DNA from 2 places in the Pseudomonas sp. DY-1 genome. Region 1 is predicted to be linked to the other one. Evidence: predicted binding sites of a transcription regulator. Region 1 holds the regulator's gene; the other holds the start of a gene.
The links. The regulator sigma-54, encoded in region 1, starts transcription at its own class of promoters, with help from an activator protein. The targets are predictions, from matches to a motif close to ANTGGCATNNANNTTGCTNT.
Positions count from the first base shown of each region.

Region 2: glnK (P-II family nitrogen regulator) is a predicted target of sigma-54. The motif match lies at 2,600-2,619, and genes of this name have one in related genera.

Region 1 covers NZ_CP032616.1:3,113,196-3,120,256, forward strand. The annotation lists gene D6Z43_RS14685 (HAD family hydrolase) at 1-238, shown strand, start outside; gene lptC (LPS export ABC transporter periplasmic protein LptC) at 247-816, shown strand; gene lptA (lipopolysaccharide transport periplasmic protein LptA) at 803-1,339, shown strand; gene lptB (LPS export ABC transporter ATP-binding protein) at 1,339-2,064, shown strand; gene D6Z43_RS14705 (RNA polymerase factor sigma-54) at 2,213-3,709, shown strand; gene hpf (ribosome hibernation-promoting factor, HPF/YfiA family) at 3,794-4,102, shown strand; gene ptsN (PTS IIA-like nitrogen regulatory protein PtsN) at 4,119-4,583, shown strand; gene rapZ (RNase adapter RapZ) at 4,593-5,450, shown strand; gene D6Z43_RS14725 (HPr family phosphocarrier protein) at 5,467-5,739, shown strand; partial or broken gene D6Z43_RS14730 (ZIP family metal transporter) at 5,804-6,689, opposite strand; partial or broken gene D6Z43_RS14735 (Fe-Mn family superoxide dismutase) at 6,751-6,966, opposite strand.
Region 2 covers NZ_CP032616.1:4,422,696-4,429,756, reverse strand. The annotation lists gene sutA (transcriptional regulator SutA) at 1-66, opposite strand, end outside; gene D6Z43_RS20910 (secondary thiamine-phosphate synthase enzyme YjbQ) at 143-568, opposite strand; gene D6Z43_RS20905 (ammonium transporter) at 707-2,026, opposite strand; gene glnK (P-II family nitrogen regulator) at 2,061-2,399, opposite strand; gene D6Z43_RS20895 (accessory factor UbiK family protein) at 2,814-3,077, shown strand; gene D6Z43_RS20890 (YifB family Mg chelatase-like AAA ATPase) at 3,116-4,612, shown strand; gene D6Z43_RS20885 (choline BCCT transporter BetT) at 4,725-6,701, shown strand.

The DNA.
Region 1 (7,061 bases):
CGCGGAACTGGGGTTGAATTATGATCAGGTCGCCTACCTCGGTGACGACCTTCCCGACCTACCGGTGATTCGCCGTGTCGGCCTGGGCATGGCCGTGGCCAACGCCGATGCTTTCGTCCGCCAGCATGCCCATGGCATCACCCAGGCACGTGGCGGCGAAGGCGCAGCCCGTGAGTTCTGCGAACTCATACTGCGCGCCCAGGGCAGCCTGGAAGCGGCGCAAGCTGCTTATCTCTGAGGTTTTTCATGCCAAAGAACATCCGCCTTGCGCTGATCCTGACCCCGATCGCGGCGCTACTCATCGCTCTGGGGTACTGGAATATCCGTCCCGAAAGCTTCATGGACCGGACAGCAGCCACAGGCAACGACAACGCCATCGATTTCTACGTGGAAAATGGCAAGAGCACCCAGTTCCAGGAAGATGGCAAGCTCCACTACGAAATGACCGCGACCCACCTCGAACATATAAAGGCCACTGATGTCACACTGCTGACCAATCCGGACCTGCTCCTGCATCGCGGCACCGCATACCCCTGGCACGTACAAAGCGAGCGAGGCGAAGTCGGCCCTGAAGGCAAGCAGGTCGAACTGATCGACAAGGTCCGGGTGGCGCGCACCGACGGCAAGGGGCGCCCGACCATCCTGACCACTAGCCGCCTGACCGTGTTCCCTGACGAGGAATATGCGCAGACCCAGCAAGCCGTTAGAATCGACGCGGCCAATGGGGTGACCACGGCACAAGGAATGAAAGCGTACTTGAATGACAGCAGGATGATCCTGCAGTCCAACGTAAGAGGCCAGCATGAGGTTCGTTAAAACCCTCCCCCTGTTGCTCAGCCTGGGTACCGCACTCGGAAGTGCTGCCGCCTGGGCCCTGCCCACGGACCGCGATCAACCGATTCGCGTCCAGGCCGACAGCGCCGAGCTCGATGACAAGCAGGGCGTCGCGGTCTACCGCGGCAACGTCGTGATCACCCAGGGAACCCTGAAGATCACCGGCGATACCGTCACCATTACCCAGGACGCGAATGGCGATGTCGAGGTCTTCACCTCGGTCGGCAAGCCCGCTTACTACGAACAGAAGCCTGCGGTGGACAAGGAAATAGTCAAGGCCTATGGCCTGACCATCCAGTACTTCGCGGCCAACGAGCGCATCATTCTGCTCGACCAGGCCAAGGTGGTTCAGGAAGGCAACACCTTCGAAGGCGAGAAGATCGTCTATGACACCCAGCGCCAGATCGTCAACGCAGGCCGCGCTACCGGCAATAACGTGACCACTCCGCGTCCGCGAATCGACATGGTCATCCAGCCGAAGAAGAAAGAGCAGAAAGCACAGTAATGGCGACTCTCAAAGCCCAGCATCTGGCCAAGAGCTACAAGAGCCGCCAGGTGGTCCGCGATGTCAGCCTGTCGATCGACAGCGGACAAATCGTTGGCCTTCTCGGCCCCAACGGTGCCGGCAAGACCACCTGCTTCTACATGATTGTCGGCTTGGTTCAGGCCGACCAGGGCCGCGTCCTGATCGACCAGCAGGACGTCACCCATCAGCCCATGCATGGCCGCGCCCGTGCGGGCATCGGCTACCTGCCGCAGGAAGCCTCGATCTTCCGCAAGCTCAGCGTGGCGGACAACATCATGGCGATCCTCGAGACCCGCAAGGACCTCGACCGCGCCACGCGCCGCAAGGAGCTGGAAAGCCTGCTGCAGGAGTTCCACATCAGCCACATTCGCGACAGTCTCGGCATGAGCCTGTCAGGCGGTGAGCGCCGTCGGGTGGAAATCGCCCGGGCGCTGGCTACCTCCCCGAAATTCATCCTGCTGGACGAACCGTTCGCCGGCGTGGACCCGATTTCCGTGGGCGATATCAAGCAGATAATCCATCATCTCAAGGCCAAGGGAATCGGTGTGCTCATCACCGACCACAACGTCCGTGAAACGCTGGACATCTGCGAGACCGCCTACATTGTCAGTGACGGACAACTGATTGCCGAGGGTAGTGCGGAAGCCATCCTGGCCAACCAGCTGGTGAAGGAAGTCTATCTGGGCCACGAGTTCCGCCTGTAGCCTCCCGCGACATCTCCTACAAGATGGGTTGCGCGAGCTAGGAAAATCCTTCAAGGTCAGGCATATAATTTGCTTCCTGGTGGCGCTTCGGCGCCCTGTTGTGGATGGCGCGTGAGCGCCGGCGAATCAAGGTGCTAAGCCCTCTGCCATGAAACCATCGCTAGTCCTTAAGATGGGCCAGCAGCTGACGATGACCCCTCAGCTGCAACAGGCCATCCGCCTACTCCAACTCTCCACCCTGGACCTCCAGCAGGAGATCCAGGAAGCACTGGAGTCCAATCCCATGCTTGAGCGGCAGGAGGATGGCGACGATTTCGACACCTCCGACCCGATGGCCGAAGGCGACCAACTGCCTAACACGAGTAGCCAGGAAGCCAGCTTCCAGGAGTCCAGCGTCGAAACCAATGCCGAAGCCATGGAAGATGGCGAATGGCACGAACGCATTCCCAGCGAACTCCCTGTCGATACGGCCTGGGAAGATGTCTACCAGACCAGCGCCAGCAGCCTGCCGAGCAACGATGACGACGAGTGGGATTTCACCTCGCGCACCTCGGTCGGTGAAAGCCTGCAGAGCCACCTGCTCTGGCAGCTGAACCTGGCCCCCATGTCAGACACCGACCGCCTGATTGGTGTCACCCTCATCGACTGCATCAATAACGACGGTTACCTCGAAGAGACGCTGGCAGAGATAGTCGAGGCCTTCGACCCCGAGCTCGGTATCGAGCTGGACGAAGTCGAAGTCGTCCTTCATCGCATCCAACAGTTCGAGCCCGCAGGCATCGGTGCCCGCGACCTGCGCGAATGCCTGATCCTGCAACTTCGCCAGCTGCCTCCGGGCACCCCGTGGCTGACCGAGGCCCAACGTCTGGCTGGTGACTTCCTAGACCTGCTCGGCAGCCGTGACTACAGCCAGTTGATGCGGCGCATGAAGGTCAAGGAAGACGAACTGCGCCAGATCATCGAACTGATTCAGGCCCTGAATCCACGTCCCGGCTCGCAGATCGAAGCCAGCGAACCCGAGTACGTCGTACCCGACGTGATCGTCCGCAAGCACAACGAACGCTGGCTGGTTGAGCTAAACCAGGAAGCCGTACCGCGCCTGCGGGTCAATCCGCACTACGCGGGTTTCGTTCGTCGCGCCGATTCCAGCGCCGACAACACCTTCATGCGCAATCAGCTTCAGGAGGCTCGCTGGTTCATCAAGAGCCTGCAGAGCCGAAACGAGACTCTGATGAAGGTCGCCACCCAGATCGTCGAGCACCAGCGCGGCTTCCTGGAGTATGGCGAAGAGGCGATGAAACCCCTGGTCCTGCATGACATCGCCGAAGCCGTAGGTATGCACGAGTCCACAATCTCGCGCGTGACTACCCAGAAATACATGCACACTCCCCGCGGAATCTACGAGCTGAAGTACTTTTTCTCCAGCCACGTAAGCACCTCGGAAGGCGGTGAATGTTCGTCTACCGCGATCCGCGCAATCATCAAGAAACTGGTCGCAGCGGAAAATCCGAAAAAGCCGTTGAGCGACAGCAAGATCGCTGGTTTACTGGAGGCACAGGGCATTCAAGTGGCCCGTCGCACAGTAGCCAAGTATCGCGAATCCCTTGGGATAGCGCCTTCCAGCGAGCGGAAGCGACTGATGTGACGCGGAAATTGACCCACGCCAAAGTGTTCCGGTGGCAGGCCCGTTAGCCTGTCTCTTATACACGGGCAATAAGGAGAAAGCGGTATGCAAGTCAACATCAGTGGACATCAACTGGATGTGACCGACGCCCTGCGCGATTATGTCGGCGAGAAACTTGGCCGGCTCGAGCGCCACTTCGACAAGATCACCAATGTGCAAGTCATCATGGAGGTCGAGAAACTGAAACAAAAGATCGAAGCCACCTTGCACATCGCCGGCGGGGAGGTCGTGGCCAATGCGGAACATGAAGACATGTACGCCGCCATCGATCTGCTCACCGACAAACTTGACCGCCAACTGATCAAACACAAGGAAAAGCAGTTGAATCGCCAGCAGGGCGCTACGGCCCGCTGACACTCTTCCCCCTCTTATGATTCGACTCGAGCAAATCCTGACCCCCGGCCGTTCCCTGGTGAACGTGCCGGGCGGCAGCAAAAAGCGTGTACTGGAACAGATTGCCAAGCTGGTTTCCCGTGACCTCCCCGACCTCGATAACCAGGATATTTTCGAAAGCCTGGTAGCCCGGGAGAAGCTCGGTTCCACCGGTTTCGGCAACGGCATCGCCATTCCCCACTGTCGCCTCATCGGCTGCATCGCGCCCATAAGCGCCGTGCTGCGCCTTGACGCGCCAGTTGATTTCGACGCCATCGACGGTGCTCCGGTTGACCTGCTGTTTGTCCTGCTGGTCCCGGAAGCTGCCACCGATGAGCACCTTGAATTGCTCCGACAGATAGCCAGCATGCTTGACCGCAGCGATGTGCGCGAGCGTCTGCGCCAGGCTCCCGACAGCACCAGCCTCTACCAGGTAGTGGTGGACGTGCAGAGCGGACGCTAGGGCTTCATCATGCGCCTGATCATCGTCAGCGGCCGCTCCGGGTCGGGCAAGAGCACCGCCCTCGATGTTCTCGAGGACCACGGTTACTACTGTATCGACAACCTTCCTGCCGCCCTGCTTCCCGAGCTGGCCGAGCGGGCACTGTTGCACACCGAACTGCTGCAACCCCAGGTGGCTGTATCCATCGACGCGCGCAACCTGCCCAGTCAGTTGCAACGTTTCCCCGAGCTGCTCGTCGAGGCTCGCAATCGTCACATCAAATGCGACGTGCTTTACCTCGACGCCGAACACGACACTCTTCTCAAACGCTTCTCCGAAACACGCCGGCGCCATCCACTGACCAATGACAATCGCTCCCTGGCCGAAGCCATCCGGGACGAAGAACTGCTGTTGGCACCCATCGCCGATCTCGCCGACCTGAAGATCGACACCACGCATCTCAATCTTTACCAGCTGCGTGACAGCATCAAGCTACGCCTACTCAATCAACCCGAGCCCGGTACGGCCTTCCTGATCGAGTCATTCGGCTTCAAGCGTGGCATGCCTGTGGATGCCGACCTGGTGTTCGATGTGCGCTGCCTGCCCAACCCCTACTGGAAGCCGGAGTTGCGCGACCATTCGGGGCTTGATTCGGTGGTCGAAGAATATCTCGCAGGCCAACCGGATGTGGAGGAGATGTATCAGGATATCCACAGCTATCTGAGTAAATGGCTACCGCGCTTTGCCGCCAGTAACAGGGCCTATGTCACTATTGCCATTGGCTGCACCGGTGGGCACCACCGCTCGGTGTACATTGCCAATCGCCTGGGGGCGGCACTGAAACCCAGCTTGAAGAATGTCCAGGTTCGCCACCGCGACCTCAGTTAGAAGGATTGGAAACGCGATGCCCGCCTGCGAGATCACAATCATCAACAAGCTTGGCCTGCACGCCCGGGCAGCGGCTAAGTTCGTCGGCGTGGCCGGTCGTTATCCCTGCCAGATTCGCGTGGGTCGCACATCGGAAAGCCTGGTCGACGGGAAAAGCATCATGGCGGTAATGATGCTCGCCGCAGGTAAAGGCACCCCCATCCACCTGCATACCGAAGGCGAGCAAGATGACGACGCCCTCAATGCCTTGATCGAGCTGATCAACAACAAGTTCGACGAAGGCGAGTAATTCCCTCCCTGCCCCCGCTCAGGCTCCCGCCAACAAGAAGCAAGGCACGATTCACCTACCGCCGTTAGGCCAGCGCAGTATCCAGCACCATCATCAGGCAGAAGCCCGCAGCCAGACCCAGGCTGGCAGCTGTCTCATGCCCTTTTCGGTGAGACTCGGGGATGATCTCCTGGACTACGGCGAAGAGCATCGCGCCTGCGGCAAGGGCCAATCCCCAGGGCAATGACAGCACCGAAACCTGGACCAACCAGGCACAGAGCACTGCGAATAGCGGCTCCACCAGGCCAGACGCAGCGCCGATCAGTAGCGCGCGGCCTCGCGACATACGCAACCGGCGAGTAAAAGGGAAATAATCAGTCCTTCCGGAATATCTTGCAGTGCAATTCCCAGGGCCAGGCTATCGGCACCCGCCAGCCCCGCCCCTGCTGCGACTCCGACGGCCATTCCTTCTGGAATGTTGTGTAGCACGATCGCGATAACGAAAAGCAGCACGCGCGGCGTGATGATCACCCGCTTGCCCTGACCATCTAACTCCAACCGCGGCTGCGGCAGCACCTTGCCAAGACCGAACAGGCCGCGCCCAGTAGCAGACCGAAGCTCATCAGTGCACCCGCCGCCCACTTCGAGAACCCCAGTTCCCCTGCGGCTGCCAGCCCAGGCATCAGCAGGGAAAACACGGTGGCGGCGAGCATGACCCCAGCCCCAAAGCCCATCAGACTATCGGAAAGCCATCCGGAGATACTGCGCAGGAAAAGCACCAGCAGTGCCCCCAGTGCCGTTCCCAGCGCACAAAGCGAACCGGCGCGCAGCGCCTGCCAGAGATGCGCCTCAAGCACCAGACGCAAGGCAATCGACGCCTGCATCAACAGGATAAAGAGGCCAGCCAGTGCCACCAGCGCGCCAATGAACAGACGGACGGAACGGCCGCTGGTAATCAAAAAAGTCTGCATGCTGGACCTTGTTGAATTTCGTAGATGCGAACGGAGGCCCGCCCTTCGTCCACCAAGCGGTTCAGATCAGGGCCTGCCGGTAGCGCTGACCAAACTCAGCCCAATCAACGACGTTGTAGACGGCGCCGATGTAGTCGGGCCTGTGATTCTGGTATCGCAGGTAATGGGCATGCTCCTGGACGTCCAGCCCCAGGATCGGTGTGTTTCCCTGCATCAAGGGACTGTCCTGGTTGGCCGAACTTTCCACCAGCAGATGCCCCGTCCTGGCCACGCTCAAGTGGAGAAGTGGCCCGGCATCGCAGGCGCATTACTTCCGACGCCGGGCAACCGGTCGTTGCGAGGGGAGGCGCCGTATTCACTGATGAATTCGAG
Region 2 (7,061 bases), 1.3 Mb from region 1:
CAGCTCTTCGCCGTCGTCCTCGTCGGCCGCTTCCAGCTCGTCTTGTTCCAGTTCTTCGTCGCTCATGTTCTACCTCATGCCTTGCCAAAGCAGGTTAGTTATAGCCCAGCTGCGCCAGCTTTCTAACGCTGCCGGAAAAAATTCAGGACGCCTCGCCATGCAAGGTCGCCAACACCCGGCGCACGCCGCCCTGGTCGCGGTGCTCACCCAGGTAGACACCTTGCCAGGTGCCCATCGCCAGTTGCCCGTCTCGGACCGGCAAACTCAGCTGACAGCCGAGGAGACTGCCCTTGAAATGCGCGGGCAAGTCGTCCGGCCCTTCATAGTCATGTTCATAGCCGCTTTCGCCCTGCGGCACCAGGCGATTGAAGAATCGCTCGAAATCCCGCCTTACCGCGGGGTCGGCATTCTCGTTCACCGTCAGGGAAGCCGAAGTATGTTGCAGCCAGAGGTGCAACAGACCCAATCGGTAGCGCCTCAGTTCCGGCAACGCCGCCAGGATTTCCTCGGTAATCAGATGGAAACCACGCGGCCTCGGATGCAAGGTGATCAGGGTCTGCTGCCACATGCGCAAATACCTGTTGCGGCTCGTACGGCGGGCATTCTAGCGCGGCCGAAAAAAAAACAAAGGGCGCCTTGCGGCGCCCTTTTTGGCTTTCCTGTCGACGACCCCGCCGGCAACCGCCGAACGGGGAAATCGATCGGATCAGAGGTTGTAGCCGCGCTCGTTGTGCTGAGCCAGGTCGAGGCCGACGGTCTCTTCCTCTTCGTTGACACGCAGGCCCATGACCACGTCCAGCACTTTCAGGATCACGAAGGTCACGATACCGGTGTAGACGACGGTGAAGGCCACACCCTCGAACTGGATGAGCAGCTGGGCGCCGATGTTTTCCACGGTGCCGAAACCACCCAGGGCCGGTGCCGCGAACACGCCAGTCAGCAGTGCGCCAACGATACCGCCGATGCCGTGCACACCGAAAGCGTCCAGGGAGTCGTCGTAGCCCAGCTTGCGCTTCAGGCTGGTAGCGCAGAAGTAGCAGACCACGCCGGCAACCAGACCGATGATCAAGGCGCCCATCGGGCCGACGGTGCCAGCGGCCGGAGTAATGGCAACCAGACCGGCGACCACACCGGAAGCGATACCCAGTGCGCTCGGCTTACCGTGGGTCAGCCACTCGGCGAACATCCAGCCCAGGGCGGCGGCGGCAGTGGCGATCTGGGTAACCAGCATGGCCATGCCAGCCGTGCCATTGGCCGCAACCGCGGAACCAGCGTTGAAACCGAACCAGCCCACCCAGAGCATGGCGGCGCCGAGCAGGGTATAGCCCAGGTTGTGCGGAGCCATCGGAGTAGTCGGGTAGCCTTTGCGCTTGCCCAGTACCAGGCAGGCTACAAGACCTGCGACACCGGCGTTGATGTGCACCACGGTGCCACCGGCGAAGTCCAGCACGCCCCAGTCCCACATCAGGCCGCCGTTGCCGCTCCACACCATGTGGGCGATCGGGGCATAGACCAGGGTGAACCAGACAGCCATGAAGATCAGCATGGCGGAGAACTTCATGCGCTCGGCAAAGGCACCCACGATCAGGGCCGGGGTGATGATGGCAAAGGTCATCTGGAAGGTGATGAACACGCTCTCAGGAATCGCGTACACCAGGCTGCTGGTGTTCAGGCCGCTGAGGAACGCCTTGGACAGGCCGCCCACGAAGGAGTTGAAGTTGATCACCCCCTGTTCCATGCCGGTAGTGTCGAAGGCCAGGCTGTAGCCGTAGACCACCCAGAGGATGCTGATCAGGCCGGTGATGGCGAAGCACTGCATCATCACCGACAGAACGTTCTTGGAGCGAACCATGCCGCCATAGAACAGCGCCAGGCCGGGGATGGTCATGAACAGCACCAGCGCAGTAGCGACGATCATCCACGCCGTGTCACCACTGTTCAGCACGACCTCGTCGGCGGCCATGGCCAGGCCGGGGGTAACGAGGGACAAAAGGGCTCCTAGCCCTGCGGCTTTACGCAGAGTCATGTTGTTTTCTCCTGGGGCGTTGGGGTTCGGCGGCTTAGATCGCGTCTGTGCCGGTTTCGCCGGTACGGATACGGATGGCCTGTTCCAGATTGACGACGAAGATCTTGCCGTCACCGATCTTGCCGGTGTTGGCTGCCTTGGTAATGGCCTCGATCACGCGATCGAGCTGATCGTCGGCGATGGCCACATCGATCTTCACCTTCGGCAGGAAATCGACAACGTACTCGGCGCCACGATAAAGCTCGGTGTGGCCCTTTTGCCGCCCGAAGCCCTTGACCTCGGTGACAGTGATGCCCTGCACGCCGATCTCGGACAACGACTCACGCACGTCGTCGAGCTTGAAAGGCTTGATGATGGCGGTGACTAGCTTCATGAAACTCTCTCCCGTGTTTTGGTTGACTTGCCCCAGGAAAAACGCGAACCCGGCTCAAGTCTAAGCGCAGTGTCTGGCTTTTGTAACGCGTCGGCCCGCCCTGGCTCGGCACTCCGACACAAACCAACCGCTTCTGGCGAAACACTCCCCCGCCTCGCCCGGTGCACCGGAACTGCATCGGTGCATGCGTCGTTCAGCTCCAAGCAGAATTCTTGCCAGCTCCAGACAAAGTGCCTGTTTTCAATCAGATACTGGCCGGATGCCGCATTTCAGAAGGCCCGATCGCGCGCGCATCGCACCAAAGCAGTGCGCAGCGCTCCAGCCCATTGCTCAATAATTGGGCACCGGGCACTGCCGGCACGGCCCCAGAGAGCACCGTGATAGACTCCCGCTCATTCACTTACGGATACCGCCATGCTGCCGCCCAAAGCCCTGCTCGATACCCTCGCCGCCACTGCCTCGCGCCTGTTCAGCAGCGACAGCCCGTTGCCCCGTGCCGAAATCGAGGCCCAGTTCAAGGTCCTGCTCCAGAGCGCCTTCGGCAAACTCGACCTGGTCACCCGCGACGAATTCGACAGCCAGATGGTGGTACTCGCCCGCACCCGCGCGCGCCTGGAGGCCCTGGAAGCCAAGGTCGCGGAACTGGATGCCAAGCTGAACCCGCCGTCGGCGGAGTGATCCCACTCCGGCCCGGCGGACCGATCAAGGAGTGATCAATGTCCCTGGCCATCGTCCACAGTCGCGCGCAGGTTGGCGTCGAAGCCCCTGCCGTGACCGTCGAAGCGCACCTCGCCAACGGCCTGCCGTCCCTGGCCCTGGTTGGCCTTCCGGAAACCGCCGTGAAGGAAAGCAAGGACCGCGTCCGCAGCGCGATCCAGAACAGCGGGTTCGATTTCCCTCCCCGACGCATCACCCTCAACCTCGCTCCGGCAGATCTGCCGAAAGATGGCGGCCGCTTCGACCTCGCCATTGCCCTTGGCGTGCTCGCGGCCAGCGGCCAATTGCCGGCCGGTGCCCTGGATGAGGTGGAATGCCTGGGTGAACTGGCGCTTTCCGGCTCGCTGCGATCTGTGCAGGGTGTACTCCCCGCCGCGCTCGCCGCTCGCGCCGCCGGGCGGACCCTGGTGGTGCCACGGGATAATGCCGAAGAAGCCAGCCTGGCCGGCGGTCTCAAGGTGCTGGCCGCCTCGCACTTGCTGGAGCTGACCGCGCACTTTGCCGGCCATACCCCACTGCCCTTCTACCAGGCCCAGGGCCTGATGGACGAGCGCCCGCCCTACCCCGACCTCGCCGAAGTCCAGGGCCAGGTCGCAGCAAAGCGCGCCCTCCTGGTCGCTGCGGCTGGGTCGCACAACCTGTTGCTTTGCGGGCCGCCCGGCACCGGCAAGACCTTGCTGGCCAGTCGCCTGCCTGGTCTGCTGCCACCGCTGGAAGAGCATGAGGCCCTGGAAGTGGCGGCCATCCACTCGGTTGCCAGCCATGCACCGCTGACGAGCTGGCCGCAACGCCCCTTCCGCCAGCCCCATCACAGCGCCTCCGGTGCCGCGCTGGTAGGTGGTGGTAGTCGGCCGAAGCCGGGCGAAATCACCCTGGCGCATCAGGGCGTGCTGTTCCTCGATGAACTGCCGGAGTTCGAGCGCAAGGTGCTGGAGGTCCTGCGAGAGCCCCTGGAAAGCGGTGAGATCGTCATCGCCCGCGCCCATGACAAGCTGCGTTTTCCAGCGCGCTTCCAACTGGTCGCGGCAATGAACCCCTGCCCCTGTGGATATCTCGGCGACCCGGCCGGGCGATGCCGCTGTACCCCGGAGCAGATCCAGCGCTACCGCGCCAAGTTGTCCGGCCCGCTACTTGACCGGATCGACCTGCACCTGACAGTTGCCCGCGAAGCAACCGCCCTGGAGCCACCGACAAGCACGGGGCCCGGCAGCGCGGAAGTTGCCGCGACGGTGGCGCAATCACGCCGCGTGCAACTCCGACGCCAGGGGTGCGCCAACGCCTTCCTCGACCTCAAGGGCCTGCGCCAGCATTGCGCCCTGGAAAGCGAAGACCGCGCCTGGCTGGAAGCAGCCTGCGAACGCCTCAATCTCTCCCTGCGTGCAGCCCATCGCATCCTCAAGGTGGCTCGCACCCTAGCCGATCTGGAGCAGGCCGAAACCATAGCCCGCCATCACCTCGGCGAAGCCCTGCAGTACCGCCCGGAAACCATGACATGAAGCAATAGAAACTATTGCAACTTAGCCAGCGAAAGACTTTTTCTATCGAAATTGCTAGAATTGCGCGCCTTCCGCCCTTGGCGGCCATCCGATTAAAAGGAGAGCTAGCTCAATGGAGGCACGTTCGTCTTCGCAATCCACCCTCAATCCGCCGGTCTTTTTCGGTTCGGCCATCCTCATCATCGCCCTGGTGCTCTACAGCACCCTCGCCCGCGATCAGGCGCAAGCGCTGTTCATCCACATCCAGGACTGGATCATCGTCAACGCCAGCTGGTTCTATGTCCTGACGGTCGCCCTGATCCTCATTACCGTCGTCTTCCTGGCCGTCAGCCGCTTGGGGGACATCAAGCTCGGGCCCGACCATAGCCAGCCCGAATACCGCAACGGCACCTGGTTCGCCATGCTGTTCTCCGCCGGCATGGGCATCGGCCTGATGTTCTTCGGCGTCGCCGAACCGCTGATGCACTACGCCAACCCGCCGGTAGGCGACCCCAACACCGTGGCCGCCGCCAGGGAGGCCATGAAGCTGACCTTCTTCCACTGGGGCCTGCATGCCTGGGCGATCTACGCGATCGTCGCGCTGATCCTGGCGTTCTTCTGCTTCCGCCATGACCTGCCCCTGACGCTGCGCTCGGCGCTCTACCCGCTGATTGGCGAGCGCATCTACGGGCCTATCGGCCACGCTGTGGATATCTTCGCCATCATCGGCACCGTATTCGGCGTGGCCACGTCGCTCGGCTATGGCGTGCTGCAGATCAACAGCGGCCTGAACCAGCTGTTCGGCCTGCCCGTGAGCGTGCCGGTGCAGTTGGGGCTGATCGCCGGCACCTGTGCCCTGACGACGCTGTCAGTGGCCAGCGGCCTGAACAGAGGCATCAAGATCCTCTCCGAGCTCAACCTGGTACTCGCGGTCATCCTGCTGGTCGTGGTGCTGTTGCTGGGCCCCACCGTGTTCCTGTTCAAGACGTTCATCCAGAACACCGGCGGCTACCTGTCCGAGATCGTCAGCAAGACCTTCAATCTCTACGCCTATGAATCCAGCGACTGGATCGGCGGCTGGACCCTGCTCTACTGGGGCTGGTGGCTGTCCTGGTCGCCCTTCGTCGGCCTGTTCATTGCCCGCATTTCCCGCGGGCGCACCATCCGCCAGTTCGTCTGCGGCGTATTGTTCGTGCCGGCCGGCTTCACCCTGCTATGGATGACCGTGTTCGGCGACTCGGCAATCCACATGGTGCTGCACGAGGGTGTTGGCAGCCTCGCGGACACCGTGGCCCAGGACAGTTCGCTGGCGCTCTTCGCCTTCCTCCAGCAGTTCCCGTTCTCCAGCCTGCTCTCCGTGGTGGCGGTGTTGATGGTGGTGGTGTTCTTCGTCACCTCCGCCGACTCTGGCGCCCTGGTGGTCGACATGCTGGCTTCGGGCGGCCGGGAGGTAACGCCGCTCTGGCAGCGCCTGTTCTGGTCGATCCTGATGGGTGTCGTGGCCATGGCATTGCTGGTTGCCGATGGCCTGAAGGCCCTGCAGACCGCGACCATCGCCAGCGCCCTGCCCTTCGCCGTGGTGCTGCTGGCGGCGACCTGGGGCCTGCTCAAGGCGCTGCGCCTGGATGCCACCAAGCGTGGCATTCGCTACCAGGCCCTCAACCTCTCGCGCCCACCCCATCGCCAACAAGGCGGCTGGCAACGGCGCCTGCGCAACATCCTGATGTTCCCGCGCCGCACCCATGTCACCCGATTCATCGAGGAAGTCGTACGACCCGCCTGCCAGGATGTGTCCGAGGAGCTGCGCAAGCAGGGCTACGACGTGGACATACAGAACGGTCATGACGGGCGCTGCAAGTTGAATGTCGGCCACGGCAGCGAAGTCGATTTCAGCTACGAGGTCCGCCCCCGCGCCCTGCCGCTACCGCGCTTCGCGGGCCGTGATGGCAACGACGAAGGCACTGACGCACGCAAGTACTTCCGCGCCGAGGTGTACCTGCGTGAGGGCGGGCAGGACTACGACGTAATGGGCTGGAGCCGAGAGGAAGTGATCGGCGACTTGCTCGACCAGTACGAGAAGCACCTGCACTTCCTGCACGTCGTGCGCTGAGGGGTGCTCGGCTCATGCCGCTTCCTCTGCCAGCGGGAGGGGAAGCGGGCCCCGCCGTTGGTGGACCTTGGCCCCCTCTCCCATCAGGAGAAGGGCTGCCGGGGAGCCAGCCTGGCCAAGCATCTGGGTTTGGCTTCGCTCTCACCGGCGTGGCCCGCACTAGAGATGGCCGACTAATGACGTGGCTTCCCAAGTCCAGATGAAATACCACTTGTGCGATTGGCCACCTCTATTGAAACAAACAACCCGAAACACTTATTAACATTAATCAGAAAAAACTGTCAGAATCCACATACAAGCATTAGTAATTAACCCCTTCCACTGAACACCAATAGCAATCAACCAATACACAAGCTCCCT